DNA from 2 places in the Microbispora hainanensis genome. Region 2 is predicted to be linked to the other one. Evidence: predicted binding sites of a transcription regulator. Region 2 holds the regulator's gene; the other holds the start of a gene.
What was found. The regulator LexA, encoded in region 2, represses DNA repair genes until DNA is damaged. The targets are predictions, from matches to a motif close to TCGAACANNTGTTCGA.
Positions count from the first base shown of each region.

Region 1: the regulator LexA is predicted to act here: its motif matches at 4,060-4,075, upstream of OHB01_RS30010 (Rv2578c family radical SAM protein).

Region 1 covers NZ_CP108086.1:6,489,001-6,496,013, forward strand. The annotation lists gene OHB01_RS29985 (DUF4865 family protein) at 1-552, opposite strand, end outside; gene OHB01_RS29990 (TetR/AcrR family transcriptional regulator) at 581-1,138, opposite strand; gene OHB01_RS29995 (lysophospholipid acyltransferase family protein) at 1,276-1,938, shown strand; gene OHB01_RS30000 (penicillin-binding transpeptidase domain-containing protein) at 1,998-3,620, shown strand; gene OHB01_RS30005 (DUF3040 domain-containing protein) at 3,691-3,948, opposite strand; gene OHB01_RS30010 (Rv2578c family radical SAM protein) at 4,084-5,211, shown strand; gene OHB01_RS30015 (TetR/AcrR family transcriptional regulator) at 5,294-5,944, opposite strand; gene OHB01_RS30020 (CatB-related O-acetyltransferase) at 6,065-6,715, shown strand; gene OHB01_RS30025 (erythromycin esterase family protein) at 6,760-7,013, shown strand, end outside.
Region 2 covers NZ_CP108086.1:8,687,800-8,694,812, forward strand. The annotation lists gene OHB01_RS39270 (vitamin B12-dependent ribonucleotide reductase) at 1-1,707, opposite strand, end outside; gene nrdR (transcriptional regulator NrdR) at 1,826-2,305, opposite strand; gene lexA (transcriptional repressor LexA) at 2,740-3,456, shown strand; gene OHB01_RS39285 (MalY/PatB family protein) at 3,545-4,639, shown strand; gene OHB01_RS39290 (cellulase family glycosylhydrolase) at 4,649-6,316, opposite strand; gene OHB01_RS39295 (S41 family peptidase) at 6,637-7,013, opposite strand, start outside.

The DNA of each region.
Region 1 (7,013 bases), 2.2 Mb from region 2:
GCCGGGCGCGGACAGGTGCAGCACCTCGTAGCGTTCCGCGTCCGCGTACGCGCCGGGCACCTCCCGCTCCCACAGCGCGAACGTCAGCAGCCGCCAGTGGTGCGGATCCACGGCGAGCGCGGCGGTGTGCAGGCCCCCGGCGCGGCCCAGATCACGCAGTTCGGCGAGGGCGGCGGTCACCTGATCCTCAAGGCCGGCCGTGGCGGGCAGCTCGGTCAGCCGTCGCGACGCCGCGCGGGGCCGCGTCTCCCGGGCCTGACCGGCCTCGGCGGCCAGGCCCGTCCAGTGCCGCACGACCGGCCTGCCGAAGTCGGCGACGATGCCCTGGAAACCGCCCCCGCCGACGAGGAACTCGCCCATCCTCCCGGGGTCGTTCCACAGGTAGAACGGCGCGTACTGGTTGACCGGCGACCCGGCGACGCCCCGCTCGCGGACCAGGTAGGCCTTCAGGCCGAGCCCGGCCCGGTCGTCGAGGGCGTGGCCGCGCGTGGCCACCCGCTCGCGGATGATCGTCATGTCGTAGCCGGCGGGCAGGGTGATCTCGTACTGCATCGCATACACGGCGGGTCTCTCCGGTGGCTCAGGGGTGGGACAGCAGGGCGAGCACGCCCTCGATGGCCTGGTGGAACGGCTCGGGCGTGCCGGCCGCGCGGGCCAGGACATATCCGCCCTGCAGCACCGCCACGATCGTCGCGGCGGTCGCGCCCGGATCGAGACCGGCGTCGAGCTCGCCCAGGTCGCGTCCCTCGGCCAGCACCTCCGCGAGCCGGTCGCGCAGCCACGCGAACGTCTCCTCCACCGGCCGCCGCAGCGCCGGATCGGCCATGACGTCGGGGTCCTGGGTGAGCCGGCCGATCGGGCAGCCCCGCAGCACCTCCCGCTCGCGCCGCAGGTAGGCCGACACGCGCTCGACGGCCGTGCCCGGGCCGCCCAGGATCTCCTCCACCCCGGCGCGCATCTCCTCCGCCGTACGGGTGATCGCGGCCAGCGCAAGGTCGGGCTTCCCGGAAAAGTGGTGATACATGCTGCCCTGACCGGCTCCCGCCCGCTGCTGGATGGCCCGCGGGCTGGTGCCGACGTAGCCGCGTTCCCAGAGCAGTTCGCGGGTGCTCTCGATCAGGCGGTCCGGTGTGCTCACGCCGTACATACTAGTAGGTACAGAGAACTGTTGGTGAAGCCGTACAAAACATGAGGCGGTGTGTTGCAGGGGTCATACACCTGAGCAGGGGTCGGGGCGGCCTAGGGTATTCCCGTCGGACCGGAGAAGGAGAGGCCGTGCTCTACCCCGCCCTGAAGTTCGTCAGCGTTCCCGTCATGCACGCACTGTGGCGGCCGCGAACGGAAGGACGCGAGCACGTCCCCGCGCACGGGCCCGCGATCCTCGCCTCCAACCACCTGTCCGTGCTCGACTCGTTCTTCATGCCGGCCGTCGTGCCGCGCATGGTGCGGTTCGTGGCGAAGAAGGAGTACTTCACCGGCAACCCCGTCGTGGCGGCGTGGATGCGCGCGATGGGGGCGATGGAGATCGACCGGGAGAACGTCTCCGCCGCCCAGGACATGCTCGACGCCGCGGTGGAGGTGCTGAAGGCGGGCGAGCTGTTCGGCATCTACCCCGAGGGCACCCGCTCCCCCGACGGCCGGCTCTATCGGGGGAAGGTCGGCGTGGCCTGGCTGTCGCTGACCACCGGCGCCCCGGTCGTGCCCGTCGCCATGATCGGCACCGAGAAGGTGCTGCCGCCCGGCACCTCGGTGCCGCGCCTGCACAGCATCGGCGTGCGGTTCGGCGAGCCGATGACCTTCACCGGCGACGCGGGCAACGCCCGCGACCGGCGGAGGGTGACCGACGAGGTCATGGCCGCGATCCAGCGCCTGTCCGGCCAGGAGTACGTCCCCCGGTACGGCGCCAGCGTCAAGGGCTCCGGCGAAGCCGGAGTGTGAACGACGGCGGACCCCGCTAGGCTCTGAACCCGACCGCAGGGCCGTCGTTGGGAGTGCGCGTGCCGCGAGGACGTACCATCGCGATCTCCGCAGCCGTGGCCGTCGTGGTGGCCGGGGCGGCCGCCGGGGGCGCCTACTACGTGTTCCACACGCGCGGCACTCCGCAGGAGACGGCCGCGCGGTTCACCGCGGCCTGGTCGAAGGGCGACCTCGCGGCCATGAAGGCCGAGCTCGCCACGCCCGCCGCGGGCTTCGACGCGGCGTACGCCGAGCTCACGAAGAACCTCGGCGTGGCGAAGGTCACCGTGCGCGACGTGCGGGCCGGCGCGGCGAAGGACGACCGGGCGACCGCCTCCTACACCGCCACCGCCACGGTGAAGAACGTCGGCGACTGGACCTACCAGGGCTCGCTCAAGCTCGTGGTCAAGGACCACTACTGGAAGGTCGACTGGTCGCCGTCCGCGGTCCACCCCGCGCTCGACGGGACCAACCACCTGGCGCTGAAGACGTCGTGGCCGCAGCGGGCCGCCATCACCGACGCCAACGGCGACCGCATCGACGGCGGCGACGTGGGCGGCTCGGTGCAGCAGCTCGTGGGCTTCCTCGACAAGGCGACGGACAAGGACGTCGAGAAGCTGGGCACCGCCTACAAGAAGGGCGACGCCGTGGGCCGCGGCGGCCTGCAGGAGACGTTCCAGAAGCAGCTCGCCGGCACTCCGACCACCGAGATCCAGGTGGTCGGCGACAGCCGTAAGACCCTGCACACCGTCAAGGGCTCCCCCGGCAAGGACCTGCGGACCAGCCTCGACCTGAAGGTGCAGCAGGCCGCAGCGGACGCCGTACGCGATCTGGACAAACCCGCCTCGCTCGTCGCCGTCAGGCCCTCGACGGGCGAGATCCTCGCCGTCGTGAACAACAGGGGCGGCTTCAACCGCGCCCTGGACGGCAAGTACCCCCCGGGATCCACGTTCAAGACGGTCACTGCCGCCGGGCTGCTGGCCGAGGGACTGACGCCGTCGAGCCGGGTGACCTGCCCCAAGGAGGCGGTCGTCGGCGGGCTGAAGATCCGCAACTCCGACCACGAGGCGTTCGGGTCGCTGTCGTTCCTCGACTCCTACGCCCACTCGTGCAACACGACGTTCGCGCCGCTCGCCGCGCAGAAGCTGGGCGCGCGCAAGCTGTACGACATGGCGACGAACCTGGGCTTCAACCGGCCGCTGCGCATCGGCGTCCCGGCGACCCCCGGCAGCATGCCGAAGGCCACCAGCGACGCCGAGCTCGCCGCGGAGGCGTTCGGGCAGGCGAGGATCACCGCGAGCCCGCTGGTGATCGCGACCGTGGCCGCGGCGGTGGCCGACGGCTCCTGGCGGCCGCCCACGCTGGTGCCCTCACTGGAGCAGAAGACCGCTCCCGAGAAGCTGCCGGACGAGGTCGTCGAGCCCCTGCGGTCGATGATGCGGGCCGTGGTCACCAAGGGCACCGCCCACGGCGCCGGGCTGCCTGCGGGGACCGCGGGCAAGACCGGGACCGCCGAGTTCGGCACCGGGCCCAAGCTCGACTCGCACGCCTGGTTCATGGGCTTCCGCGGCGACCTGGCCTTCGCCGTCGTCGTGGAGGCCGGCGGCATGGGCGGCTCGGTGGCCGCCCCGGTCGCCGCGCACTTCCTCAAGTCCCTGTCCTGATGAGGCCGAGGGCGCACGTCACGTGACGGCCGCATCGAGGTCGCCGCTTCACGGCGCCTCGTGGGCTCCGCTAAACCGGCAGAGCGGCGGCGTCGTGCCGCAGGGCCATGACCAGCAGGGTCGCGATCAACGTGGCGATGAGCAACCAGCTCACCGCGATGATCACGGTGGAGCGGCCCGGCAGGCGGCGGCCCGTGCCTCGCCCCTGCCGTCCGCGCTCCGCACGGTGGTTGAACGACTCGAGCCTGGCCGCAAGCTTCGGGTCCTCATCCGTGAGGTGCCGCTCGATCATCGCCAGCATCCGCTCTTCGTCCTGCGACCAGGCCATCGCGCAACTCTCCCAGAACGCAAGGTATGTGCCGACGTTCTGCCCAACCATGAAGATCGTTAGCCGTTTCCAGGGCCGCGATTTACGACGCGTTGCATGTTGCGATCTCCATCGAACCTCTGTTCTAATCTGAGGGTGCGGTGGGAAGGGCTGCGGCTCGAAACGGGGGAAGGCGCACAGGGAGAGACGACTCCCCTGTTCGCGCGGTCGGCGGTGACCCGGACCTTCGACACCCCGGAGTTCCGGGGCGTCACCTTCTACGAGATCCACGCACGGTCGATCATCAACCGGGTCCCCTCGGCCAGCCGGGTCCCGTTCGAGTGGACGATCAATCCCTACCGGGGCTGCACCCACGCGTGCACGTACTGCTTCGCCCGCAGGACGCACGAATATCTCGACCTGGACTCCGGGCGGGACTTCGACTCGAAGATCGTCGTGAAGGTCAACGCCCCCGACCTCGTACGGAGGGAACTGGCGGCGCCCCGGTGGGGCGGGCACCCCATCGCCATGGGGACCAACGTCGACTGCTACCAGCGGGCCGAGGGCCGATACCGGCTGATGCCGGGCATCCTCGCGGCGCTGCGGGACGCCCGCAACCCGTTCTCGATCCTCACCAAGGGCTCACTGATCCTGCGCGACCTCGATCTGCTCGCCGAGGCCGCGCAGGTGACCGACGTCAGCACGGCCGTCTCGATCGGGTTCACCGACGAGTCGCTGTGGCGGGCCGTCGAGCCGGGCACCCCTTCCCCGCGCAAGCGGCTGGAGGTGTGCGCCACGCTGAACGAGCACGGCATCCCCTGCGGCGTGCTCATGGCGCCGATCCTCCCCTATCTGGGCGACTCCCCGCAGGCGCTGGAGGCCACCGTGCGCCGCATCGCCGAGACCGGCGCGACGCACGTCACGCCGATCGTGCTCCACCTGCGGCCGGGCGCACGCGAGTGGTTCATGGCCTGGCTGGCGCGCGAGCACCCCCGGCTCGTCCCCCGTTACCTGGAGCTGTACGGCCGGGGCGCCTACGCCCCCAAGGCATACCAGGAACGGATCGGCCACGCCGTGCGCGCGCTCGCCAGCAAGTACGGCATCGGCCGGTCGGCCCCGCGCGGCGATCAGGCACCAGGAACGGGCGGCGGCGATCGCGCCGCCGAGGCGGGTGGCAACGCCGCGGCCGACCCGGGTGGCGCCCGTTCCTGGCGACGGCCCGGCGAGCGGCCGGCTCCCTCGCCCGCACCACCCGCGCCGCCCGAACAGCTCACGCTCCTTTAGGCAACCGCTGGCGGTAAGCGGCCGTCGGGGGGATAGGCGGCGGTGCGGCCGCTCCTGCTCGGCCCCGGAGCGGACGGGCCGGTCAGGTGTCACCGGCCGATGGCGGCACGGCGAAGGCACCGGCGGATGCGGCGAGAGCGGCGGTTCTGGCCGCCTGGCCGGGCAGGTCCGGGCCGGGCGGCGTGCGGAGAAGCACCAACTGGTGATACACGGGGGCCGTGGCGGCGATGAGCAGTCGCCGGGCGTCCGTGCCCGGCGGGAGTTCGGCGCGCTCGACTGCTCGGCGGACGATGACCTCGCACCGGGCGTACCGGTCCTCCCAGAGCCGCCGTTGGGCGTGATCGGCCTGCTCGGAGCGGAACGAAGCGGCGATCAGGGCCGCCACGATCGGCGGCTGTGCGGTGAGCGCGTCCTGGATCTCGCGGTTCAGTGCCGCCAGGTCGCCCTCCAGAGAACCAGTGTCCGGGGGCTGCCAGGCGTCGTCGCCCGCCGCGTCCAGGACGTCGGCGAGCAGGCCGCCGACGTCTCCCCAGCGCCGGTACACCGTCGCGCGGTGCACACCCGAGCGGGCGGCGACGGAGTCGACGGTGAGCCCGTCATAACCGTGCTCTCCGAGCTCGGCGAGCACCGCGTCGAGCACCTGCCTGCGGATACGGGCGGTACGGCCGCCGGGGCGGCGCCGGGGCGGCGGCACGGGCCTGGCGCCCTCCGGCTCTGGTGTGGAAGAAGTCATCGCTGGTGGTCCGGTTGCTCAATGGAACGGCGGCATGCAAGTATCTTAACGCACCAACTGTCGCAGTAGTGATGCCATCGACCCTCTTCGAAGCGTTGGCCAGGAAGGAAACGACGCGCGATGCCGGCTGTGCCCCCCGACCCGACCGTGCTGCATCCGATGCCCGGGCAACCGCGGGTGGTGTTGCTGAAGCCGCTGATCACCTCGCCGCTGATCGAGGTCGGCGAGTTCTCGTACTATGACGACCCGGACGATCCGACCGCGTTCGAGACCCGCAACGTGCTGTACCACTACGGGCCGGAGAAACTGGTCATCGGGAAGTTCTGCGCTCTGGGTGAGGGCGTGCGGTTCATCATGAACGGTGCCAACCATCGCATGGACGGACCTTCGACGTTCCCGTTCCCGATCATGGGCGGGTCCTGGGCGGAGCACTTCGACCTCATCACGGGCCTGCCCGGACGGGGCGACACGGTGGTGGGCAACGACGTCTGGCTCGGATACCGGTCGATGGTGATGCCCGGTGTACGCGTCGGCCACGGAGCGATCATCGCCTCCGGCTCGGTCGTCGCGGACGACGTCCCCGACTACGGCATCGCCGCCGGCAACCCCGCCAGGCTCATCCGCCGCCGCTACGGCGACACGGACATCGAGCGCCTCCTCGCGCTGGCCTGGTGGGACTGGCCGCTCCAGCACATCACCGACCACATCCGCACGATCATGTCCGGAAGCATCGACGACCTGGAGAACGCGGCGCCGCTCCCCCACGGATGATCCGGCGCTTCAGAGTTCCAGCACTTCCGAATCGAGTCATCGGCATGCCTGCCTCCACACCCCGCAACCCGTTCGCCGACCTGCTTCGCGCCCATGCCGTCCCGCTCACCCACCTCGACCCGGCGGCGCCGCTCGACGACCTGGAGCCGCTGCGCGACATCATCGGCTATGCGCGCGTCGTCGCGCTCGGCGAGAACTCGCACTTCATCACCGAGTTCTCGCTGCTGCGCCGGCGGATCCTGCGCTTCCTGGCCGAACGCTGCGGCTTCACCGTCCTGGCCTTCGAGTACGGCTTCAG
Region 2 (7,013 bases):
GTCGGGCTCGATGCCGGTGGTGTCGCAGTCCATCATCAGGCCGATGGTGCCGGTCGGGGCGAGCAGCGACGCCTGGGCGTTGCGGTAGCCGTTCTTCTCGCCCAGCTTGAGGCACTCCTGCCACTGCCGGGTGGCCTCGGTGTGCAGGGCCTTGTCCATGTCGCCGAGCGTGCGCAGGTCGTCGTTGGCCGCGGCGTGCTTGCGCATGACCCGCTTGTGCGGCTCGGCGTTGCGCTGGTAGCCGTCGTACGGGCCGACGATCCCGGCGATCTCGGCCGAGCGGCGGTAGGACACGGCGGTCATCAGCGATGTGATCCCGGCCGCGATGGCCCGGCCGCCGTCGGAGTCGTACGCGTGCCCGGTCGCCATCAGCAGCGCGCCCAGGTTGGCGTAGCCGATGCCGAGCTGGCGGTACGCCCGGGTGGTCTCGGCGATCTTCTGCGTCGGGAAGTCGGCGAAGGTGATCGAGATGTCCATCGCGGTGATGATCAGCTCGGTGACCTTCACGAAGGTCGCGACGTCGAAGGAGTCGTCGTCGCGCAGGAACTTCAGCAGGTTGATCGACGCGAGGTTGCACGAGGAGTTGTCCAGGTGGACGTACTCCGAGCAGGGGTTGCTGGCCGTGATGCGCCCGGTCTCGGGGCAGGTGTGCCAGTCGTTGATCGTGTCGTCGTACTGCAGGCCGGGGTCGGCGCACTCCCAGGCGGCCTGGGCCATCTTGCGGAACAGCGACCGCGCCTCGACCTCTTCGATGACCTCGCCGGTCAGCCGGGCCCGCAGGCCGAACTTGTCGCCCGCCTCGACGGCCCGCATGAACTCGTCGGAGACCCGCACCGAGTTGTTGGCGTTCTGGTACTGCACGGACACGATGTCCTTGCCGCCGAGGTCCATGTCGAACCCGGCGTCGCGCAGCGCGCGGATCTTGTCCTCTTCGCGCGCCTTGGTCTCGATGAACTCCTCGATGTCGGGGTGGTCCACGTCGAGGACGACCATCTTGGCCGCCCGGCGGGTGGCGCCGCCCGACTTGATGGTGCCGGCGGAGGCGTCGGCGCCGCGCATGAAGGACACCGGGCCGCTGGCCGTGCCGCCGCTGGACAGCAGTTCCTTGGACGAGCGGATGCGGGAGAGGTTGACCCCGGAGCCGGAGCCGCCCTTGAAGATGACGCCCTCTTCCTTGTACCAGTCGAGGATCGACTCCATCGTGTCGTCCACGGCCAGGATGAAGCAGGCGCTCACCTGCTGGGGGGAGCGGGTGCCGACGTTGAACCACACCGGGGAGTTGAAGCTGAAGACCTGGTGGATCAGCGCGTGCTTGAGCTCGTGGTCGAAGATCTCCGCGTCCTCGTCGGAGGCGAAGTAGCCGTTCTCGACGCCGGTCCTGGTGTAGACGCCCACGACCCGGTCGACGAGCTGCTTGAGGCTCGACTCGCGCTGCGGGGTGCCCACCGCCCCGCGGAAGTACTTGGTGGTGACGATGTTGGCCGCGTTGACCGACCAGAAGTCCGGGAACTCCACGCCGTGCTGCTCGAAGTTGACCGAGCCGTCCCGCCAGTTCGTCATCACGACGTCGCGCCGCTCCCAGCGGACCTCGTCGTACGGGTGGACACCCGGGGTGGTGAAGATGCGCTTCATCTTCAGGCCCTTGCGCGGGCGCTTGCCCGGGCGACCCCCCGCACCCGACACCGTGCCGCTCACGGTCTCCGTCATGACTTCCCCCTCCCAGGGCCCGATGGAGCCCCTTCTCCGGACCACGCTCGTTGAAACCACATAGTCGCGGTGCGCCGTCGCGCCCCGCCCGCCTCGTCCCGGTCCCCCGGAAGGCGTCTTATTCCTCGCCCCCGGTGCCATGGGCTGCGGTGCCGTGGGCCGCGCGGAGCCGCTCGATCTCCGCCTCGAAGTCCGCCAGCGTCTCGAAGCTGCGGTAGACCGACGCGAAGCGCAGGTAGGCCACCTCGTCGAGATCGCGGAGCGGGCCCAGGATGGCCAGGCCGACCTCGTGGGAGGCGATCTCGGCCGCGCCCGTGCCCCGGATGCTCTCCTCGACGCGCTGCCCGAGCTGGGCGAGGGAGTCCTCGCTGACCGGGCGCCCCTGACAGGCCCGCCGCACGCCGGCGATGACCTTCTCGCGGGAGAACGGCTCGGTGACTCCGCTGCGCTTGCTCACCATCAGCAGTACGGTCTCCTGCGTGGTGAACCTGCGCCCGCACTCGGGACAGGTGCGCCGGCGACGGATCGCCGCCCCGTCCTCTGCCGCGCGGCTGTCCACGACCCGGGTGTCCGGGTGGCGACAGAACGGACAGTGCACTTCATCGCCTCCCTGAACGCACATCCCCGAACACAAGGTGTGGTGAACTTACACCGGTGTGACTACTAGATGTTGTGGTCCAACCGTAGGAGCGCCCGACCTTGAACGCAAGTCGAACCGGCCTTGGGCAAGGAAGTCCCTGCTCCGCCCGCGTGTCGCACCCCGGGTCACGGCCGCATCACGCGCCCCGGCCGTCGTGGAATAGGCCGTTTACGCGCCTTTTCCCGGCCGCTTTTCGTACGGCTTCTGACCTGCGCCTACAGCGGCCGAAGAAGATCGGGGAAATCGAACACGGGATCGATCGAACTCCCGTACGATGAAGGCGGACGGCGAGATCGGCGATTTCGCTGGATATCGAACAATTGTTTGACGGTGATCTTGAATCGCGGTACGGTCGCTCTGTGCGACACGAGGAACACGGATTGAGAGGTGGCATCGTGAGTGACCGAAGTGAGCAGGCGAATGGCGTCAGCGACCTCGCGGTTCGCAGGCGCGACTCGCTTGGCCTCACCCCCAGGCAGCGGAAGATTCTCGAGGTGATCCGCGACTCGGTCCAGCAGCGCGGTTATCCGCCGTCCATGCGGGAGATCGGGGAAGCGGTCCAGCTGACCAGCACCTCCAGCGTGTCGCACCAGCTCACGGCGCTCCAGCGTAAGGGCTACCTCCGGCGTGATCCCCATCGGCCCCGGGCCCTGGAGGTCCGGCTGCCGGGCGAGCCGGTGCTGTGGGTGGACCCCGACGCCACCTCCGAGGAGGAGCCCGGGTTCAGCCGGCCCACCGCGGCCTACGTGCCGCTGGTCGGCCGCATCGCGGCCGGTGGGCCCATCCTCGCCGAGCAGAGCATCGAGGACGTGTTCGCCCTGCCCAAGCAGCTCGTGGGCGAGGGCACGCTGTTCCTGCTCCAGGTCTCCGGCGACTCGATGATCGAGGCCGCCATCGCCGACGGCGACTGGGTCGTGGTCCGGCAGCAGCCGGTCGCCGACAACGGCGACATCGTGGCCGCGATGATCGACGGCGAGGCCACCGTGAAGACCTTCAAGCGCAAGGACGGGCACGTGTGGCTGGTGCCGCACAACCCCAACTACGAGCCGATCCCGGGCGACGAGGCCACCGTGCTCGGCAAGGTCACGGCTGTCCTTCGCAAGCTGTAGCCGCGCCGGCGCCCCGCGGCACGACGGGATCGCGGGGCGCGGCGGCCGCCTTTTCGGCGGTCGTCAACCGGCAATTAGGGTGAGTCGGATGAAGCTCGACTCCCTCTCCCTCGACGCGGCCCGGGGCCGTGACGGAATCAAGTGGGCGCAGGCCGCGCCCGGCGTCATCCCCGCCTGGGTCGCCGACATGGACTTCCCCGTGCCCGACGTGGTCACGGAGGCCATAGCGCGACGCGCCGCCAAGGACCTCGGCTATCCCGCCTGGCTGGACACCCCGACCGCGGGACCACTGGCGGAGGCGTTCGCCGAGCGGATGGAGACGCGGCACGGCTGGCGGGCCGATCCGGCCCACGTGCGGTCCTTCACCGACCTCAACCAGGCTCTCCAGGTGCTGCTGCACGTCCTGACCGAGCCCGGCGACGCCGTGGCACTGCACGTCCCCGCCTACGACCCCTTCCTCACCACCATCACCGGGATGAACCGCCGCCTGGTGCCCATGCCGCTGACGGCCGACGGCAGGTTCGAGGTCCCCGGAGAGCCCGTCAGTGTGCTCCTGCTGGTCAACCCGCAGAACCCGTCGGGCCGTTCGTTCACCCGTGAGGAGCTCGAAGGCGTCGCCGCGTACGCCGATCGGCACGGCACGCTGGTGATCGCCGACGAGATCCACGCCGACCTGACGTACGCCCCGAAGCGGCACATCCCGTTCGCCACGATCCTCCCCGAGCGCACGGTCACGCTGACCTCCGCCAGCAAGGCCTTCAACATGGGCGGACTGCACTGCTCGGTGGCCCACCTCGGCGCGAAGGAGGCCAGGGACGCACTCGGCCGCCAGCCCGCCCACATCTTCGGCGCGCCCAGCGTGCTCGGGGTGGAGGCCACGGTGGCCGCCTGGCGGCACGGCGACGCGTGGCTGGAGGAGGTGCTGGCGATCCTCGACCGCAACCGCAGGCTCGTCGCCGAGCGGCTCCCGTCGGTCGGCTACCGCGTTCCCGAGGCCACCTATCTCGCGTGGCTCGACTTCGGGGTGCCCGGCGCGGCGGCGTTCGTCGAGCGGGAGGCCCGGGTCAGGCTCAACCCGGGCCCGATGTACGGAGGCGGCGACACCTTCGCCCGCCTCAACTTCGCGACATCGGCGGCGATCCTGGAGGAGATCCTGTCGAGGATCGCCGCCGTGCTGACGTGACGCGCCCGCTCAGCTCGCCGTACAGGTGACCGAGGACGGAACGCCGTTGCTGCCCGACCAGCTTCCGTTGAAGCCGAACGCGGTCGAGGCGCCGGCGCCCAGCGTGCCGTTGTAGGACATGTTCGTCACCGTGACGTTGGACCCGCTCGCGCTGAGCGTGCCGTTCCAGAGCTGCGTGATGCTCTGGCCGTTCGGGAAGGACCAGTTCACTGTCCAGCCCGAGATGGCCGACGAACCCGCCTTGACCGTGACCTCGCCCTGGAAGCCGCCGGGATACTCGTTGACGACCTTGTACGTGGCCGTGCAGGTCTTCCCGCCCGGCGACGAGGGAGACGCGGACGGCGACGGGGAGGGAGACGGCGAGGGAGACGGCGATGGGGAGGGCGACCGAGTCGGAGACGCCGACGGCGAGGCCGAGGGCGAGGGCGAGGGCGACACCGGCGGCGTCGGGGTGCCACCACCGCCGGTCGGCGGGATCAGGTAGGGCGAGATGATGCTCTGCTTGGCCTGGTCGACCGTCGCCCAGTCGTCCTTGAGAATGCCGCCCGTGTCACCCGAGTTGGGGTTCCACGACCAGTAGGTGAACGACATGCCGTTCACGCCGGTGCCCATGTACTTCATGAGCTCCTGGAGCCAGATCTTGTCGATGTTGCTGGCGAGCGTCGTGCCGAACTCGCCGACCATGATCGGGGCGATGTTCTGCTTGTAGAGGTAGCCCCAGTACTTGTCCCAGATGGCCGGCATGTTGGCCGGGTAGGACGGGTCGTCGAACCAGTTCTGGTGGAAGACCGAGGTGGCGTACTCGTGGGGCGAGTAGACGAGCCGGTTGGCCACGTTGAGCCGCACCGGATACTGCCCGGCCTTGGTGAGGTTGCCGCCCCACCAGCCGCAGTCCTCGTCGTTGCTGGGGTCGTTGTCCCAGACGTTGGACTCGCCGCCGCTCGGGCAGCTCACGCCCTCCACGAAGATCAGCCAGTTGGGCTGCACGGACAGGATCGCGTTGCCGGCCCGCTCGGCCGCCAGGCGCCAGTCGCGCGACTCGTCGCCGCAGCCCCAGCAGGAGCCCTTCGCGTTCGGGTTGGTGCCGTCGGCGTGCGGCTCGTTGTGCAGGTCGGCCCCGATGACGGTGGGGTTGCCCGCGTAGTGCTGGGCCAGCGACTTCCAGTCGTTGATCCAGGTCGACTCGGGGACGCCGGAGGTGTACCACAGCGCCGTCTGGCCCGCGCTGGTCGGGCGGTGCCGGTCGAGGATGATCCGCATGCCCTTCTGGCCCGCGTAGTCCACGACCTTGTCGAGGATCTGCAGCGGGGACAGGCCGATCAGGTCGGGGTTGGAGTAGGTGTTGACGCTCGTCGCCTGCGCGCCCGGCTTCAGCGCGTCGTCGGAGAACGGCACCCGGATGGTGTTGTAACCGAGGCTCGCCATGAGGTCGAGCTGGCTCTTCCACGGGTTGTTCGCCCACAACCCGTGGAAGGTCTTGTTGTCGGTCTCCATGCCGAACCAGTTGATGCCGGTCAGCCGGACCGTCGCGCCGGTGCTGTCGACGATCTTGTTCCCGCTGGTGTGCAGGTAGCCGGTGCCCGTGCCGGCGGCGTTAGCCGGTGACCCGGTGACGACGAGCACGGTCGCCGCAACCGCGGCGGCGGTCGTCAGCCCGCCGAGAATTCGTCTGTACAAGACGTGCCTCCCACGCGGGGCGCACGCCGACGGCGAGCCATACGGTCAGGCGCGCACCCCAGACCACCGCCGGAGCGGTGGTGGTCGCGGCATGCCCTGACCGCACGCCTACATCGATATGAACTGGTTTTGTGGCTCGGGCGTAATTTTGTCCGGAAGGCCAGTCCATCGTCAACGTCCCGTCACGGCACCATGCCCCGCAGGCAATCGAGCACCATGCTGTGCACGCAATCGAGCACCGTGCTGTGCACGCAATCGAGCACATGCCCCGCACGGCACCATGGCACCGTACGGGGGCACGGGGGCACGGGGGCACGGCGTCACGGCAGCGGCGGCAGCTCCGGCGGAGCGGCCGGCGGCCTGTCCTCGAGCGCCGCCAGGGCCAGCTCCACCGCCCGCGCCAGCTGGGGATCCCGCCCGGCGACCAGGTCCTGCGGCGTCGCGACGACCTCGACGTCCGGGTCGACGCCGTGGTTCTCGACGCCCCACCCCTCGCCCTCCAGCCAGAACGAGTAGCGCGGCTGCGTGACGACGGTCCCGTCCACGAGCGAGTAGCGCGAGTCGATGCCGATCACGCCGCCCCAGGTCCGCGTGCCCACGAGCGGCCCGATGCCGCGGTTCTTGATCCCGGCGCTGACGATGTCGCCGTCCGATCCGGCGAACTCGTCGGTGACGGCCACGACGGGCCCGCGAGGCG